DNA from 3 places in the Halomonas huangheensis genome. Region 1 is predicted to be linked to each of the others. Evidence: predicted binding sites of a transcription regulator. Region 1 holds the regulator's gene; each other region holds the start of a gene.

Region 1 (5,136 bases):
GATCGGCGATGAAGCCAGCAAGATCGCGCGTAATGCCATCGAACTCATCGGCAGCAATAATGGTTCCAGAGGCTTCGTGGAAGTCCGCAACATCAGTGAGCATGTGCGGCGTATGGTGCGTGATGCACTGACATCCTTTGCACGTTTCGACACTGAACTGGCGATGGAAGTCGTCCAGGAAGACGATCGCGTCGATAGCGAATATCAGAGCGCCATGCGTGCCTTGATGACATTCATGATGGAAGATGCTCGCTCGATTTCTCCGGTGCTGGGTGTGATGTGGATCCTGCGCGCTCTCGAGCGGATCGGCGACCACGCCAACAACCTGGCCGAATATGTCATCTACCTGGTCAAGGGGCTGGATATCCGCCATACCGACCCCGATGATCTTGATCATGATGCCATCACCGGGCCTGGCCCGGCGAGAAAGCAATAAGCGTGGTCGGGCAACTGGTAGGCGTGTATCGAGTCTTGACCTCCGAGACATAAGCGGCCTCAATAGAGCCGCTCCTGGCGGGATGGCAATATGCCGCTGTCCTCTTCGGGCTATCGCAATCGGCGATGGCCCGTTCTCGTTTCAGGAGGTCGAAATCAGTTTCAGGGGCTGGAAGGCCGGTCACTGCCAAGGATGTATGAAATGTTGAATGCTATGGATGCCATGAGACGTGGCACTCGTCTGGTCTACAGTCGCGGTTTGCGGCGTTACGTGTTTCTGCCGATTCTGGTTAATCTGGTGGTCTATGTTTCGATGTTCAGCTATGTGCTGAGCGAGTTTGGTGGCTGGCTAGCCAGCTGGATGGCGATGGTCCCCGGTTGGTTGAGCTGGCTCGAGTGGCTGATCTGGCCGTTGTTCGTGGTCAGTCTGGTGCTGATCGTCTTTTTTTCCTTCACCCTTGTGACGCATTTGATCGCCGCGCCCTTCTACGGTTTTCTGGCGGCACGGGCCGAAGTCGAGCTGACCGGCAGGGAGCCGCTCGATGATCGTGGCTGGCTGAAGACCGGTGTCGACGCGCTGGGCCGGGAAATGGTCAAGCTGGCGTATATCCTGCCGCGCATGATTGCGTTGTTCATCATCAGCTGGATTCCGGTGTTGAACCTGATTGCGCCGCTGCTCTGGGTGCTGTTCACCGCTTGGACCATGTCCATCACTTACCTCGACTATCCGATGGACAACAACAAGGTCAGTTTCCGGGATATGCGCAAGCGCCTGTCGGCTCGCTGGTGGCCGAGTCTCAGCTTTGGCGGGTTGGTGACGCTGGTGACCTGGATTCCGTTGGCGAACCTGTTCCTGCTGCCGGGTGCTGTGGCGGGAGCGGTCCTGATGTGGGATCAACACTATCGACAGCTACCAGCGGTGACCGATGGCAGCAGCGGACGTTGAGACAAGGGGTAGCCAGTATCCTGCGCTACTCTGGTGTCTGTGCCTGGCTGCACTGCGCTGCGCCGGGCTCGTCATTGGCGGCAATATCAACCAGCCGCTGGGTAGGAAAGATACAGCGGAAGGTCGCGCCCTGACCAGGCTGTGAGCTGATCTCGAGGTGAGCATTGTGGCGCAGCAGCACGTGCTTGACGATGGCGAGGCCAAGGCCGGTCCCACCGGTAGCGGTGCTGCGTCCCTTGTCGACACGGTAGAAGCGTTCGGTGAGGCGTGGGATGTGGCGTGGATCGATGCCCTCGCCATTATCCTCGACCTCGAAGCAGGCACCTCCCGGGCAGGAACGCCAGCGCAGCTGAATGTGCGCACCGTCTCCGGCATAGCGCACCGCATTGAAGGCGAGGTTGGACAGCGCGCTGTGGACTTCCTTTTCGCTACCCCAGAGCGCATGGGGGTCATCGACACTGATCTCGATTCGCTGGCGGTCATTGGATAGCGCGTTGGCATCGCGTTCCACGGCCTGCAATAGACTGCGCGGGTCGAGACGGACATGGTCATTGCCGCCCTGGTCATTTTCCAACCGTGACAGCAGCAGCAGGTCATTGACCAGGTTCTGCATGCGCCGGGTCTGTCCCTGCATCTGATCGATGCTCCGCGCCAGGCGTGCTGGAAGCATCTCCGCCATGTCGCTGTAGGTTTCCAGGTAGCCAGTCAGTACGGTCAGAGGCGTGCGCAATTCGTGCGAGACGTTGGCCACGAAGTCACGGCGCATCTGTTCGAGGCGGTGGAGACGAGTGATGTCGCGTGCCATGAGCAGCCGTTCGTCGTCACCATACAGGGTGATCTGGAACTGCAGCATCATGTTCTCGTCGATGGGCGACGGCAGCGACAGCGGTTCGCGATAGTCTCGTTTGTTGAGGTAACCGACGAAGCGCGGATCACGCAGCAGGTTGGTGATGTGCTGGCCGCGATCCTGGGCTGGTTTGAGCCCGAGCATGCGTTCGGCGGCGCTGTTCCACCACTCGAGGTCACCATGGCGGTCGAGCATCACCACGCTGTCGCGCATGGCTTCAGACGATTCCTGGATACGCTGCAGCGTCGAGCGTAGGCGACGCTGGGTGATGCGTTGGCCTTTCTGGTAGCGGTATAGACGATCGAACAACTCACCCCAGATGCCGGTGGCAGCGGGGGGTTCCTGCTGAGGACGGTGGGTCAGCCAGTCATAGAGGGCGTGTAGCTGACGCAGATGGTAGGCCAGTATCAGGCCGAGGCCGATGATGATGCCCCAGGCGGCAAGGGAAAAAGGCCAGCCGAGCAGCGCACCAATCGTAACCAGTGCAGTCAGTCGCCACAGCTCGCGTCTCCAGAGAAGTCCCACTAATGGCCCTTACACCTTGGCGGAGAAGCGGTAGCCGGTGCCGCGGACCGTCTGAATCAATTGCTGATGCGGCTCACCGAGTGCCTTGCGCAGGCGGCGGATATGAACATCCACGGTGCGCTCCTCCACATAGACATTGCCACCCCACACCTGATCGAGCAGTTGGCCACGGGTGTAGGCACGTTCCTGATGGGTCATGAAGAACTGTAGCAGGCGATACTCGGTCGGACCCATTTCCAGTGACCGACCTTCTACGCTGACGCGATGGCTGACCGGGTCGAGCATCAAACCCTCAACTTCAACGGGGTCCTCGATGCCTCGTGGCGTCGCACGGCGCAGTACTGCCTTGAGGCGGGCGACCAGTTCTCGCGGTGAGAACGGCTTGGTGATGTAATCATCGGCGCCGGCTTCGAGCCCCTGGATCTTGTTGTCTTCCTCACCCTTGGCGGTGAGCATGATAATCGGCAATTCTGCGGTAGTTTCCTCGCGCTTGAGACGACGAGCCAGTTCAATACCGCTGGTACCAGGCATCATCCAGTCGAGCAGCACCAGGTCGGGTTGGTGGTCGACGATAATCGCATGCGCGGATTGGGCGTTGTCGGCCTCGAGTACGCGGTAATCGGCCATTTCCAACGCCACAGCGATCATCTCACGGATAGGCGCTTCATCGTCGACGATCAGAACGGTCTTGGCGGTCATCCCGGGGCCTCATGAATCAGGGGCGTAAATACTGCTCTGGGGCATGGACAGTGCTCAGGAGCACAAGATACTACGCTGATGATGACAGCATTTAATTATGACGTTTTGGTTACAGCTTGTGCAGAAACATGAATATGGCATGCCGAAAAATATGCTGCCGGAAGCTGAATTGGTGCCGTTCAGTGACTGAAAGTTACTCAAGGAGTGATGCTGGGGTACAGGCTCAATCCCAGCCCCGCGAACAGTAGCAGGCCCGACCAGTGATTGTTGAGAAATGCCTGAAAGCAGCGGTCGCGGTCGCGATCACGAATAAGGCGTTGCTGGTGGAGGAAGGTCGCGGCCATGGAGGCCAGGCCCAACCAGTAGAAACCGCCCAGTTGGAGAAGGGCACCGACCCAGATCAGCAATACCAATGTGGCCAGCTGCAGCAGCCCGATGATCAGGCAATCGAAGCGCCCGAACAGTACTGCCGTCGACTTGATGCCGACGCGCAGGTCATCATCACGATCGACCATGGCGTATTGGGTATCGTAGGCCACCGTCCACAGCACATTGGCGATAAACAGCAACCAGGCGACCTTGGGCACCTCGCCCAGTACTGCACCGAAGGCCATGGGAATTGCCCAGGAAAAGGCCGCGCCCAGTACGACCTGGGGGAGGTTGGTATAGCGCTTCATGAAGGGGTAGCAGGCGGCCAGCGCCGCGCCGATCAATGACAGCCAGACGGTAAAGCCGTTGGTGAACCAGACCAGCACGAAAGCCGCAGTAATCAGCAACGCAAACAGCACCTTGGCTTCGGTCTCGCTGATACGGCCAGTCGCCAGCGGCCGGTTGCGGGTGCGTTTGACGTGACCGTCGAAATGACGATCCGCGTAGTCGTTGATCACGCAGCCGGCGGCACGCATCAGATAGACACCGAGCACGAAGATCAGCAGCGTGCTGCGTTCCGGGATGCCCTGCGATGCGACCCACAACGCCCATAGCGTTGGCCACATCAGCAGCCAGGTGCCGATAGGGCGGTCGAGGCGCATCAGGGCGAGAAAATCGGGGAGGCGCGTCAGCAGGCCTTGTGGGCGCAGCAGGGATCGATCCATCTGGCTATCTCGTGGTTGGCTGCCGCGTTGCTGTCGATGCGGCCTGATCGGAAATGGGGTCAGCCTATCGCGGCCAGCCGGGGTTGACCAGTACCGCTGTAAGGCTCAGGGCGTCAGTGACAGATCGCGGCACATCTGTGGCAGAAAGGCTTCCTGAACCAGCAACGCCCAACCATCATGGCGAAAGACTGAGCGGCGTTGCCAGATCCCGCTCTCACCATGGATCGGGCGCGGTGACTGACTGACTTCGATGGGACCACGCTCGAGATCTGGCTGGCGAAACAGCCAACTGCCCAGTGAGGTTTCTCCGAGCCCGGCAAAAGGTGCTGAACGACGTGGAACCAAAGGGGCGACCGAACGCGCCACCACCCAAGGTTGGTCATCGACGCACAACGCGACTTCACGTAGCCAGGCACGGCGCCCGTCCATCAGGCCGAGTGCGGCGGCTTCGTCGTGGTAGGGTTGACCACTGCGTTCATCGAGCAGGCGGACATTGAAGCGGCGCTCTCCTGCGGCCTGTACCAGGCGTTGGGTCAAGGAGTCACGAGAGGAGATCCATTGCCACCAGCTCTGGCTCATCTTCGGCCGTG
Region 2 (5,136 bases), 770 kb from region 1:
CTCTGGTCACGCCAACGTCTCAGATCGTTGGGACGCAGGCGGTCATGAACGTGATGATGGGAGAACGCTACAAGTCGATCTCCCGCGAAGTGCAGGCGCTGCTCAAAGGTGAGTACGGTGTGGCGCCGGCTCCCTTCAACCGTGAATTGCAGCAACGTGTGTTGGAAGGTGGAGAGGCGATTACCGAGCGCCCGGCTGACCGTTTGAGCGCGGAAATGGAGCGTCTCACCGGTGAGCTTACCGACAAGGCGGCTAGTGATGATATTCGTCTGGCCGAGGGTGAGCAGCAGATCGATGATGTGCTGACTTATGCGTTGTTCCCGCAGATTGGCTTGAAGTTTCTCAAGAACCGCGATAATCCCGATGCCTTCGAGCCCGCGCCGACGCTGGAATCTGCCCAGTCGGCCACTCAGACTGCTGTGGTCAGTACCGCGGCACCTTCCAATGGTCCGGAGACCTACACCGTCAAGGTCAACGGTAATGCCTATGTGGTTGAGGTCAGTGAAGGTGGTGAGATTACTCAGGTGGCGGACTCTTCATCTTCGCCTTCATCTGCGCCTGCACCGGCTACTTCCAGTGGCATGAGCGTGGATGCACCGCTGGCCGGCAATATCTTCAAGGTCAACGTCAAGCCGGGTGACAGCGTGGCCGAGGGTGATGTTGTGGTGATCCTCGAGGCGATGAAGATGGAAACCGAGGTGCGCGCTCAGGCGGCCGGCACCGTATCCGAGGTCAAGGTGAGTGAAGGCGACAGTGTGTCTGTAGGCGACGCACTGGTCGTCCTCTAGGGGCGTATCATGGAGAAGATTCTGACGCTCTGGTATGGCTCTGGGCTATACAACCTGAGCCTTGGTCAGGCGGTGATGATCGTGGTCGGGCTGATGCTGTTGTGGCTGGCGATGGCGAAGAAATTCGAGCCACTGTTGTTGGTTCCGATCGGCTTCGGCGGCATTCTGGCCAACATCCCCGAGGCTGGGCTGGCGCTGTCGGCAGCTGAGCAGGCCGCGCATCTGGGTCGTCCCGAGCTGTTGACGCAGATGGCTCAGGCGCTGGGAACCAGCCTGCCTGCGGGCGCTGATATCGCGAGCTGGAGACACGGCCTGGAAGAGTTGCTGCATGGGGATATCTCGCCGGCGCTGCTGCGTGCGGCCAATGATGTCGCCATGGATGCTGGTTTTGCACATGGCATGCTGTATCAGTTCTACAGTGTGGCCATTGCTTCCGGTATTGCGCCGTTGGTGATCTTCATGGGGGTTGGCGCGATGACCGATTTCGGCCCATTGCTGGCCAACCCCAGGACACTGTTCCTTGGTGCGGCGGCTCAGTTCGGCATCTTTGCCACACTGCTGGGTGCGGTGGTGCTGTCGGCGGCCGGGGTGATGGACTTTACCCTCAATCAGGCAGCAGCCATTGGCATCATCGGCGGCGCCGATGGTCCGACCTCGATCTATGTGGCCAGCATCCTTGCGCCGGAGTTGCTGGGCGCGATTGCAGTCGCGTCCTACTCCTACATGGCGCTGGTGCCGCTGATTCAGCCACCGATCATGCGTGCCCTGACCACGGCGAAGGAGCGCGAGATCGCCATGACGCAGCTGCGTCCGGTCTCTCGCCTGGAGAAGATTGTCTTCCCGTTGGCGCTGCTGATTCTGGTTGTGCTGTTTCTCCCAGACGCCGCACCGCTGCTGGGGATGTTCTGCTTCGGTAACCTGATGCGCGAATGTGGCGTGGTCGAGCGTCTATCGGATACGGCTCAGAATGCGCTGATCAATATCGTCACCATCTTCCTCGGCCTTTCGGTGGGCTCGAAGTTGATGGCGGATCGCTTCCTGGCGGTTGAGACCCTCGGGATTCTCGGTCTGGGCATGGTGGCCTTCGCGATCGGTACCGCCTGTGGCGTGTTGATGGCCAAGGTGCTGAATATGGTCAGCAAGAACCCGATCAACCCTTTGATCGGTTCCGCAGGCGTGTCGGCGGTGCCGATGGCGGCTCGGGTTTCCAACAAGATAGGTCTGGAGTCCAATCCGCATAACTTCCTGCTGATGCATGCCATGGGGCCGAATGTGGCTGGTGTCATCGGGTCGGCGGTAGCCGCCGGGGTGATGATCAAGTACCTCGGTTGAGGTTGCTCTGCCACTCAAGGAAATGGCGCCTTCCTCGGTAACGGGGAGGGCGCTATTGTATTGGTGACTCACAGAGCGGCTCTGGACCACTCGTATCCGCTGGTTTGTCCGCTAGCTGCGGAGAGTCTCCGAACTACCACGCAATAGCCATCCAACTGTCATTTTCTCAGCTTAGTCTGGCCCCATTGCTACCGCGGCAAGGGGAAGGCAGATGATCGACATCGATGGCGCATTGCGTGACAAGGCTCCAGCGGTTCAGCGTTGGCCGAGTTGGTGTCGGCGCTTGCTCGTGGCCGGGCTCAAGCGGCTGGTGCATGAGCAGGAGATCAATGACTTTCTGATCCAGCATCAGAATGCCGGTGGCATGGAGTTTATCGACCGAGTGCTGGAGCGGCTGGACTTCGGCTATACCCTTTCCTCACGCGAGCGTGACAATATCCCGGTGACTGGACGAGTAGTTATCGTCGCCAACCATCCACTGGGAGCCCTCGACGGCCTGGCGTTGGTGCGCATGGTGGCCGACCTGAGACCTGACGTTAAGATCATTGCCAATGACCTGTTGATGCAGATCCGCCCGCTGGCGCCTTTGCTGCTGCCGGTGGATAACCTGTCGCGCAAGGGGTTTCGCAAGAGTCTGCAGGGGATTGTCGATGCGCTGGATGATGAGCAGGCAGTAATCGTGTTTCCCGCTGGGGAGGTTTCTCGCGCTGGTCCTTCCGGCATCAAGGATGGCGACTGGATGTCTGGCTTTCTGCATGCTGCACGCCGTACCAATGCGCCGATTGTGCCGGTACATGTCGGAGGACGTAACTCCTCACTGTTCTATTCGCTGACGTCTCTCTATTCGCCACTGGGCACGCTGTTGTTGCCGCATGAGATGTTTCGTCAGCGCGGGCGACAGGTTGCGATGCGCGTTGGCGGCGAGATTCCGTTGCAGCGCTTCGATCGTGATGATCTGGCAACTGCTGCCAAGCTCAAGCTATTGCGTAAACACGTCTATCGTCTGGGTAAAGGGCGTAGTGGTGTCTTTGTCAGTGAGTCGGGGATTGCTCACCCGGAAAGTCGCCAGCGTCTGAGAGAGGAACTGTCGTGTGCCGAGCGCCTCGGAGAAACGCCGGATGGCAAGCAGATCCTGCTGTTTGACTACCGCCCCGATTCGGCAGTAATGCATGAAATCGGGCGCTTGCGTGAGATTACCTTCCGCCGAGTTGGTGAGGGCACCGGCAAGAAGCGTGATATCGATGAGTACGATGTTCTCTATCGGCACCTGGTGCTCTGGGATGACAAGGATCTCGAGATTGCCGGTGCTTACCGTCTTGGCGAGGTAGGCAAGATTCTGGAGGCGCGTGGCGTCGAGGGTCTGTACAGCTCGACCATCTTTCACCTCGATAATGCGCCCTTGCAGGAATGGTGCAATGGCCTGGAGCTCGGTCGCAGCTTTGTCCAGCCACGTTATTGGGGGCGTCGCAGCCTGGATTATCTGTGGCTGGGTCTGGGCGCCTATCTACGCAAGCATCCAGAAGTTCGCTGGCTGTTTGGCCCGGTGACCATTCCCAATCATATGCCACCGTTGGCCAAGGAATTGCTGCTCAGCTATTACCGTCACTATCACGCCAATGACACCAGTCTGATTCGACCGCGGGCGCCGGTGCAGTTGTCGTCGGCCGGGCGTCATGAGGCCGAACGGCTGTTCTCCGGTAATGACATCAAGGAAGATTTTCAGCGCCTCCGGCATGCGCTGCAGGCGATGGGGGCTGGTGTGCCTGCGCTCTACAAGCAGTATGTGGAGGTGGCTCAGCCCGGAGGCGTCAGCTTCCATGCTTTCGGCGTCGATACCGGGTTCAGCTACTGTATCGATGGGCTGGTGGCGGTGGATGTCACGCAGCTGAAGCCGGAAAAACGCGCCCGCTACATCGGGGAAATGGCACCTGCCGGCAACTCAGCAACTGCTGCGGAAAAGGCTGTCGACATGGACGTTGATGGAGTCGCTGCCACCAGGGCGACCGCAGGGGTATAAGCCGGGTAGTTACCAGCATGCCTGGTAATGACCGGCATCGCGCCTGGCTAACAACAACACTCGAGCGTGTCATGGTGTCAGTTGGGAGTCATCTTCCAATTGCAACTTGCCCTTGAGGCGCGAATGCAGAGCGCTGACATCTACCTGGGTATCACTGGGCCAACCCAATGCCAGAGTCACTCCGTCGGCAGCATAGAGAACATCGACGATGGTGATGTCGTGTTGCGCACACCAATCTCTGGTGTCGGCTTCCCCTGCAAACTCGATGCGCACACGCACCTCACGCCGCTCGGTGACTTCTCGTCTGGGCACCTCGGCCAGAGCAGCCATTACCGCTTGGGTGTAGGCGCGAGCCAGGCCACCGGTGCCCAGCTTGATACCACCGAAGTAGCGAGTGACTACCGCGGCTACCTGGCCGATGCCATCACCGGTGAGGGCCTGGTACATCGGGCGGCCTGCGGTGCCGCCGGGCTCACCGTCGTCGGAAAAGCCGATATGGACCTGCTCCCCCGGAGGCCCGGCGATAAAGGCACTGCAGTGGTGGCTGGCATTGGGGTGGGCGTTGCGTGCGGCTGCCAGCAGGCGGTCGAATGCCCCATTGTCCGGCGCATGGGCCAGCCAGGTGATGAAACGACTGCGTTCGATCTCGATCTCGACTTCAAACCAGTTGTCGGGAGTGAGGTCGGGAACCGGATAGCGCATCAGGCTGCCATCTCTGCTCGCCGGGCGACACCCATGACCAGGCCCAATACTCGAATATCGCTATTGCGCAGATAGATGGCTGGCATGCTGGTGTTGGCCGGTTGCAGACGCACACCATTCTTCTCGATATACAGCTTCTTCAGGGTGACCTCCTGGTCGTTGATCATGACCACTGCTGTTTCGCCGTTCTCGGCGCTTTCCTGACGTTCAATAATGATCACATCGCCATCGAAGATATTGCAATCGATCATTGAGTTGCCACGCACCTGGAGGGCGTAGGTATTGCGGCGGATCATG
Region 3 (5,136 bases), 1.7 Mb from region 1:
CTTGCGCAGCACCACAGCGGTCGCGTTCAGCGTCACCAGTACGGCCAACAGCACCAGAATGCCGCCCGAGGTCTTCTCGATAAAGGCACGATCCGGCTCCCCGGCCCAGGTAAATATCTGTGCCGGCAGCACCGTTGCTGCTTCGGTAAAGGAGTTGGTGACATCAGGGATGAAGGCCACCATACCGACGATGATCAGCGGCGCAGTCTCACCCATCGCCTGTGCCAGACCAATGATCGAGCCGGTCATGATCCCGGGCATCGCCAGTGGCAGCACATGATCGCGCACCACCTGCCAGCGAGAGCAGCCAACGCCAAACGCTGCATGACGGATCGAGTCTGGAACGCTACGCAGAGCGGTGCGAGTGGCGATGATGATCACCGGCAGCGTCATCAGTGCCAATGTCAGACCACCGACAACTGGCGAGGAACGCGGCACACCAAAGAAGCTGATGAAGACCGCCAGCCCCAACAGACCAAACAGGATCGACGGAATGGCCGCGAGATTGTTGATGTTGATCTCGATAAGCTGAGTAAAGCGGTTGTCCGGGGCAAATTCTTCCAGATAGACCGCCGTCATTACCCCAATCGGGAAGGCCACCGCGATAGTCACCAGCAGCGTGAAGACCGTGCCCATTGCGGCCGACGCAATACCGGCCAGTTCGGGCATCTTCGAATCTCCATTGGTGAAGAAGGTGGTGTTGAAGCGCAGTTCCGCACGCCCTTCCTGCTTCAGTGCTTCGACAGTCGCCTGCTCATTGGCGGAGAGGCGCGTGTGATGTCCCTTGAGGTACTGATCAACCTGGCCATCCGCCAGTACCCACTCCATGTGCCTGGTACCGAGCAGCTCAGGGTTATCTCGCATACGTCCCGGAATCAGCCGCAGATATCCACGGCTGACAAGGCGCCGTACATCCTCATTGACTGCCGCCAGTGGCAACTGGCTGGCCTGCTCCGAATAGTCGATTTCAACCTGAATCTGGGCCTGCTGAAACGCCGGCAGGCCCTTGACGGTCATATCGGCAAAGAACAGCACCAGAAATAGTACCGCCAGTCCAAGGGCACCCATGGAAGTCCACTTCAAACGCGTGGACCTGCGATGGCGAGCGCGGAGCTGGGCGCTTATATCGTCGAAAGATTGTCTCATTGGCTTGGCTCCACGACCTTAGAGGTTGTTGACGCGATACTTTTCGCGGAAGCGACGAATCATGATCACTGACACCAGGTTGAGCGTCAGAGTCACGGCAAACAACACCAGCCCCAGGGCAAAGGCCGACAGCGTCTCTGCACTACCGAACTCCTGGTCACCGGTCAGCGCCGCTACGATACGCACCGTCACTGTGGTCATGTCTTCCAACGGGTTGAAGCTCAGGTTTGGGCGCATACCCGCCGCCATTACCACAATCATGGTCTCACCCAGCGCGCGGGATACCGCCAGCAGTGATGCAGAGATGATGCCGGGCAAGGCCGCCGGAATCACGATGTCACGAATCATCTCTCCGCGGGTCAGGCCCAACGCCAGGGAGCCCTGACGCATGCTGTCCGGCACCGAGTTGATGACGTCATCGGACAACGAGGAGATGAACGGGATGATCATGATCCCCATCACGATGCCTGGCGCGAGCGCGTTGTTGAAGGATGCTTCCAGACCAAAGAAACCAGCGACGGCGACGATGATCGGAGCCACGGTAATCGCTGCAAAGAAGCCATACACAACGGTGGGGATACCCGCCAGAACTTCCAGTACCGGCTTGAATACGGTGCGTACTCGCTGAGGTGCAAACTCGGACATGTAAATGGCCGACAACAGACCGACCGGAATCGCCACCAACATGGCGATGAAGGTGATCATGAAGGTACCGGCGAATAACGGAACAGAACCGAACTGGGCTGCTGTAGCGCCCTCCTCCGCACGTCCAGCCGCTTCCAGGAAGCTGGCACCGGGATTCCAGACGGTACCGGTGATGAAGTCCCAGAAGTTCTGCATGTTGAAGAAGCGCACCGCCTCGAAGACGATCGACAGCAGAATGCCCAGGGTGGTGAAGATGGAAATCATCGCTGCGCCAGCAAGGATAAAGCGAATCACCCTTTCAATAGCCTGACGCGCATGAAAATCGGGGCGCACCATATTGATGCCGATTACCAGACCGACACAGGCAATGGCCAGGCAACTCGCCAATAACAGCATCGGCGGGATATCGGCACCCAACAGCAGCATGATAAAGGAGGCAATCGCGCCTATCGCGAGTGCGGGACCAGCAGTCGACAGTACGGTAAACCAGGCATACTGATCAGGCTGGGCATACATCGCGGTGCCCGAGGCGCGTACTCGCGTCGCCTTCGAACGTCCCAGCAGGTAAGCGACCAGACCCAGCACCAGGAGTGCGCCACAGAACATGGCCAGCAGTTGATTGGTCTGCATTGGTGTCTCTCGGTGTTCTATGCCCTGTCGAGCATCGGCTCGCCAGAACGTGTTCCGGCCGACAACCTGTGAGGCTGCCGGCCGGTGTGGTTGAGGCTTACGCCTTACTCACTCAGATCGGCCAGCTCAAGCTGGTCATGCCCTTCTACCGCGGCACGCGCTTCGCCACGCGTATCTTCTGGCGCCGGAATCAGGCCAATTCCCTTCAGATAGCCGATATCACCAATCATCTGTTCGCTCATGAACAGATTGGCGTACTCGCTCATGGCCGGCACATCTTCTGCATGCTGGTTCTTGACGTAGAAGAACAGCGAACGAGACACCGGATACTCACCGGAACCAATGGCGTCGGGCGTCGGTGCCACACCATCGACATTGGAGCCGATCAGGGTGTCTGCATTTTCCTCGAGGAAGGAGTAGCCGAAGATACCGAAGGCATCACGGTTCTCAGCGAGACGCTGAACAATCAGGTTGTCATTCTCTCCGGCATCGATAAAGGCGCCATCGGCACGGATATCGGTATAGCCTTCACCAGCATAGGCTTCCATGCCTTCAGAGGCGGCTTCCATGACCAGCTCACCGAACGCATCACGGGTACCGGACGTGGTGGGCGGACCATAGACGGAGATCTTGCGATCCGGCAGTGAAGAATCGACATCGCTCCACTTCTGGTAGGGATTGTCGACCAGCTCACCATCGACCGGCACCTTGGCAGCCAGCGCCAGGAACAACTGCTCACGAGTTACATCCATCGGCTCGTTGTCCGCGGACTGTGCAAAAGCGATGCCGTCATAACCAATGAAGGCTTCGGTGATATCGGTCACACCGTTAGCTTCACAGGTCTCGAACTCTGTCGGCTTCATGCGACGTGAAGCATTGGTGATATCGGGAGTCCCTTCACCTACACCGGCGCAGAACAGTTTGATACCGCCACCGGAGCCGGTGGATTCGATGACAGGAGTCGCGAACTCGGTAGTGGCACCGAACTCTTCCGCAACATAGCTGGCGAACGGATAAACCGTGCTCGAACCGACGATACGGACCTGATCACGAGCCTGAGCAACACCAACCACGCCGATCACGGCAGCAGCAATGGCGGTAGTCTTGAGGATGCGATTCATTATAGGTAGCTCCCTGTAAGGTAGAAGTGGTCAACCTTCGCGACGCCAACATTGCCGCAGAAAGATGACAGACTCATGACAACTACCCGGGAACCGCATTTTTTCGTCCGCAAAGAGCTTCGGGTTGCTCGTCGCTCGTCGCTGGCCACTGCTGGCCACTGCTGGCCACTGCTGGCCACTGCTGGCCACTGCTGGCCAGCAGCCTCACCCCAACGCCTTTACCAGCAAACTGAACGCAGCCAACGCGCAGAGCCCGAGCGAGCCTGCCTGCAACAGCCCACGCGGAATATAAGGGGCCAGCACCGCCCCCAACGCATGCCCTGCCACCACCAATGGCAAGAAGCTCAAACTGACGCCCAGCGTCCAGAAGTGGACCTGACCGGCCATGGTGGCCAGCGCAGCGAGGGTCATGATGGATGAGATCAGAAAGAAGGCCGCCAGGTTACCACGCAAGCGCTCCATAGGCATGCCATGCATCAGCAATACCATCGGTGGCCCACCAATCGCGGCCACACTGCCGAAGATACCCGATACGAAACCAGCACCGAACATCGATACGCGATTGACCGGCAGACGCCAGCGAAACAGGGTCACGACAACGGCGAAGAGCACGATGCCTGCAATCAGCAACTCGAGTATTGCCATGGGCGCGATCACCAGCAACCAGACACCGAGTATCGTTCCCGGAACCTTGCCGATAAGTGCCGTGGAGATATCGCGCATCTCGACCTGCTGCCAATAGCGCCTCACCACCAGGCAAGACACCAACAAGCCGTAGAAGACCAGCACCACCGGCACCAGGCGTGGCGCGACCAACAGAATCAGCGGCGCTCCCACCACCGCCATGCCGAATCCGGTGGTGCGCTGAACGAAGGCTCCCAACGCCAACGCCAGCCCCACTCCCAGCCAGTTCAGCGGCGTTAATTCGCTCCACACCCACCAGCCCTGCCAAAAATCACATAGCCACTCAAGCATTGGCACTGCGCTCCGGGATGCCATCGTTGCGCGCCAGTACCCTCAGACTCAGGTTACCGATCGTTGCTACGCTGAGCATTGCCACAACCATCGGCCAGGCAGAGTCGATTTCAAAGGCAGTGACAAGAACTCCGACCAAAGCGCCACAACTGAACTGAATACAGCCCTGCAATGCCGTGGCAGTAGCACTCATATGGCTGAACCGGTCCAGAAGTGAGGAAATGGCGTTCGGCGAGATCAGGCCCATCACACCGAGGAACATCATCACCAGCGGCACCACGGTATAGATCGAATCATTGCCACTGAGCACCAACACCACCAGCGCCACGCCGGCACACCATTGAATCGCCAACCCCAGGCGCAGGTTCTGCTGAGGACTGCGCTTGCGCAGCAGATGAATATTGACGCGATTGGACAGCACCATGACCAGCACGTTGGCACCGAACACCACTGGATACACCGCTGGGCTCAGTCCGTAATACTCCATGTAAAGGAACGGCGATGAGGTGACGAAGGCGAAGATCCCGGCGAACGCCATCGAGGTCGCGAGGATATAGCCCATGGCTCGCCGGTCTACCAACACGCTGACATAGTTACGCAACACCTGACGTGGCGACGC

The links. Region 1 encodes PhoB, which activates phosphate uptake and scavenging genes when phosphate is short. Its sites were predicted from a motif close to TGTCATANNNNTGTCANA; they were not measured.
Region 2: olsF (bifunctional ornithine lipid synthase OlsF) is a predicted target of PhoB. The motif match lies at 2,266-2,283, and genes of this name have one in related genera.
Region 3: AR456_RS07190 (PstS family phosphate ABC transporter substrate-binding protein) is a predicted target of PhoB. The motif match lies at 3,606-3,623, and genes of this name have one in related genera.

The regions. Positions count from the first base shown of each region.
Region 1 is NZ_CP013106.1:4,697,363-4,702,498, reverse strand. It holds gene phoU (phosphate signaling complex protein PhoU) at 1-436, shown strand, start outside; gene cysZ (sulfate transporter CysZ) at 638-1,381, shown strand; gene phoR (phosphate regulon sensor histidine kinase PhoR) at 1,407-2,753, opposite strand; gene phoB (phosphate regulon transcriptional regulator PhoB) at 2,763-3,452, opposite strand; gene ubiA (4-hydroxybenzoate octaprenyltransferase) at 3,650-4,546, opposite strand; gene AR456_RS20460 (chorismate--pyruvate lyase family protein) at 4,652-5,136, opposite strand, start outside.
Region 2 is NZ_CP013106.1:710,724-715,859, forward strand. It holds gene oadA (sodium-extruding oxaloacetate decarboxylase subunit alpha) at 1-788, shown strand, start outside; gene AR456_RS03280 (sodium ion-translocating decarboxylase subunit beta) at 798-2,120, shown strand; gene olsF (bifunctional ornithine lipid synthase OlsF) at 2,332-4,137, shown strand; gene AR456_RS03290 (IMPACT family protein) at 4,207-4,839, opposite strand; gene AR456_RS03295 (LexA family protein) at 4,839-5,136, opposite strand, start outside.
Region 3 is NZ_CP013106.1:1,602,367-1,607,502, reverse strand. It holds gene pstA (phosphate ABC transporter permease PstA) at 1-1,146, opposite strand, end outside; gene pstC (phosphate ABC transporter permease subunit PstC) at 1,165-2,421, opposite strand; gene AR456_RS07190 (PstS family phosphate ABC transporter substrate-binding protein) at 2,526-3,542, opposite strand; gene AR456_RS07185 (sulfite exporter TauE/SafE family protein) at 3,747-4,517, opposite strand; gene AR456_RS07180 (Bcr/CflA family multidrug efflux MFS transporter) at 4,510-5,136, opposite strand, start outside.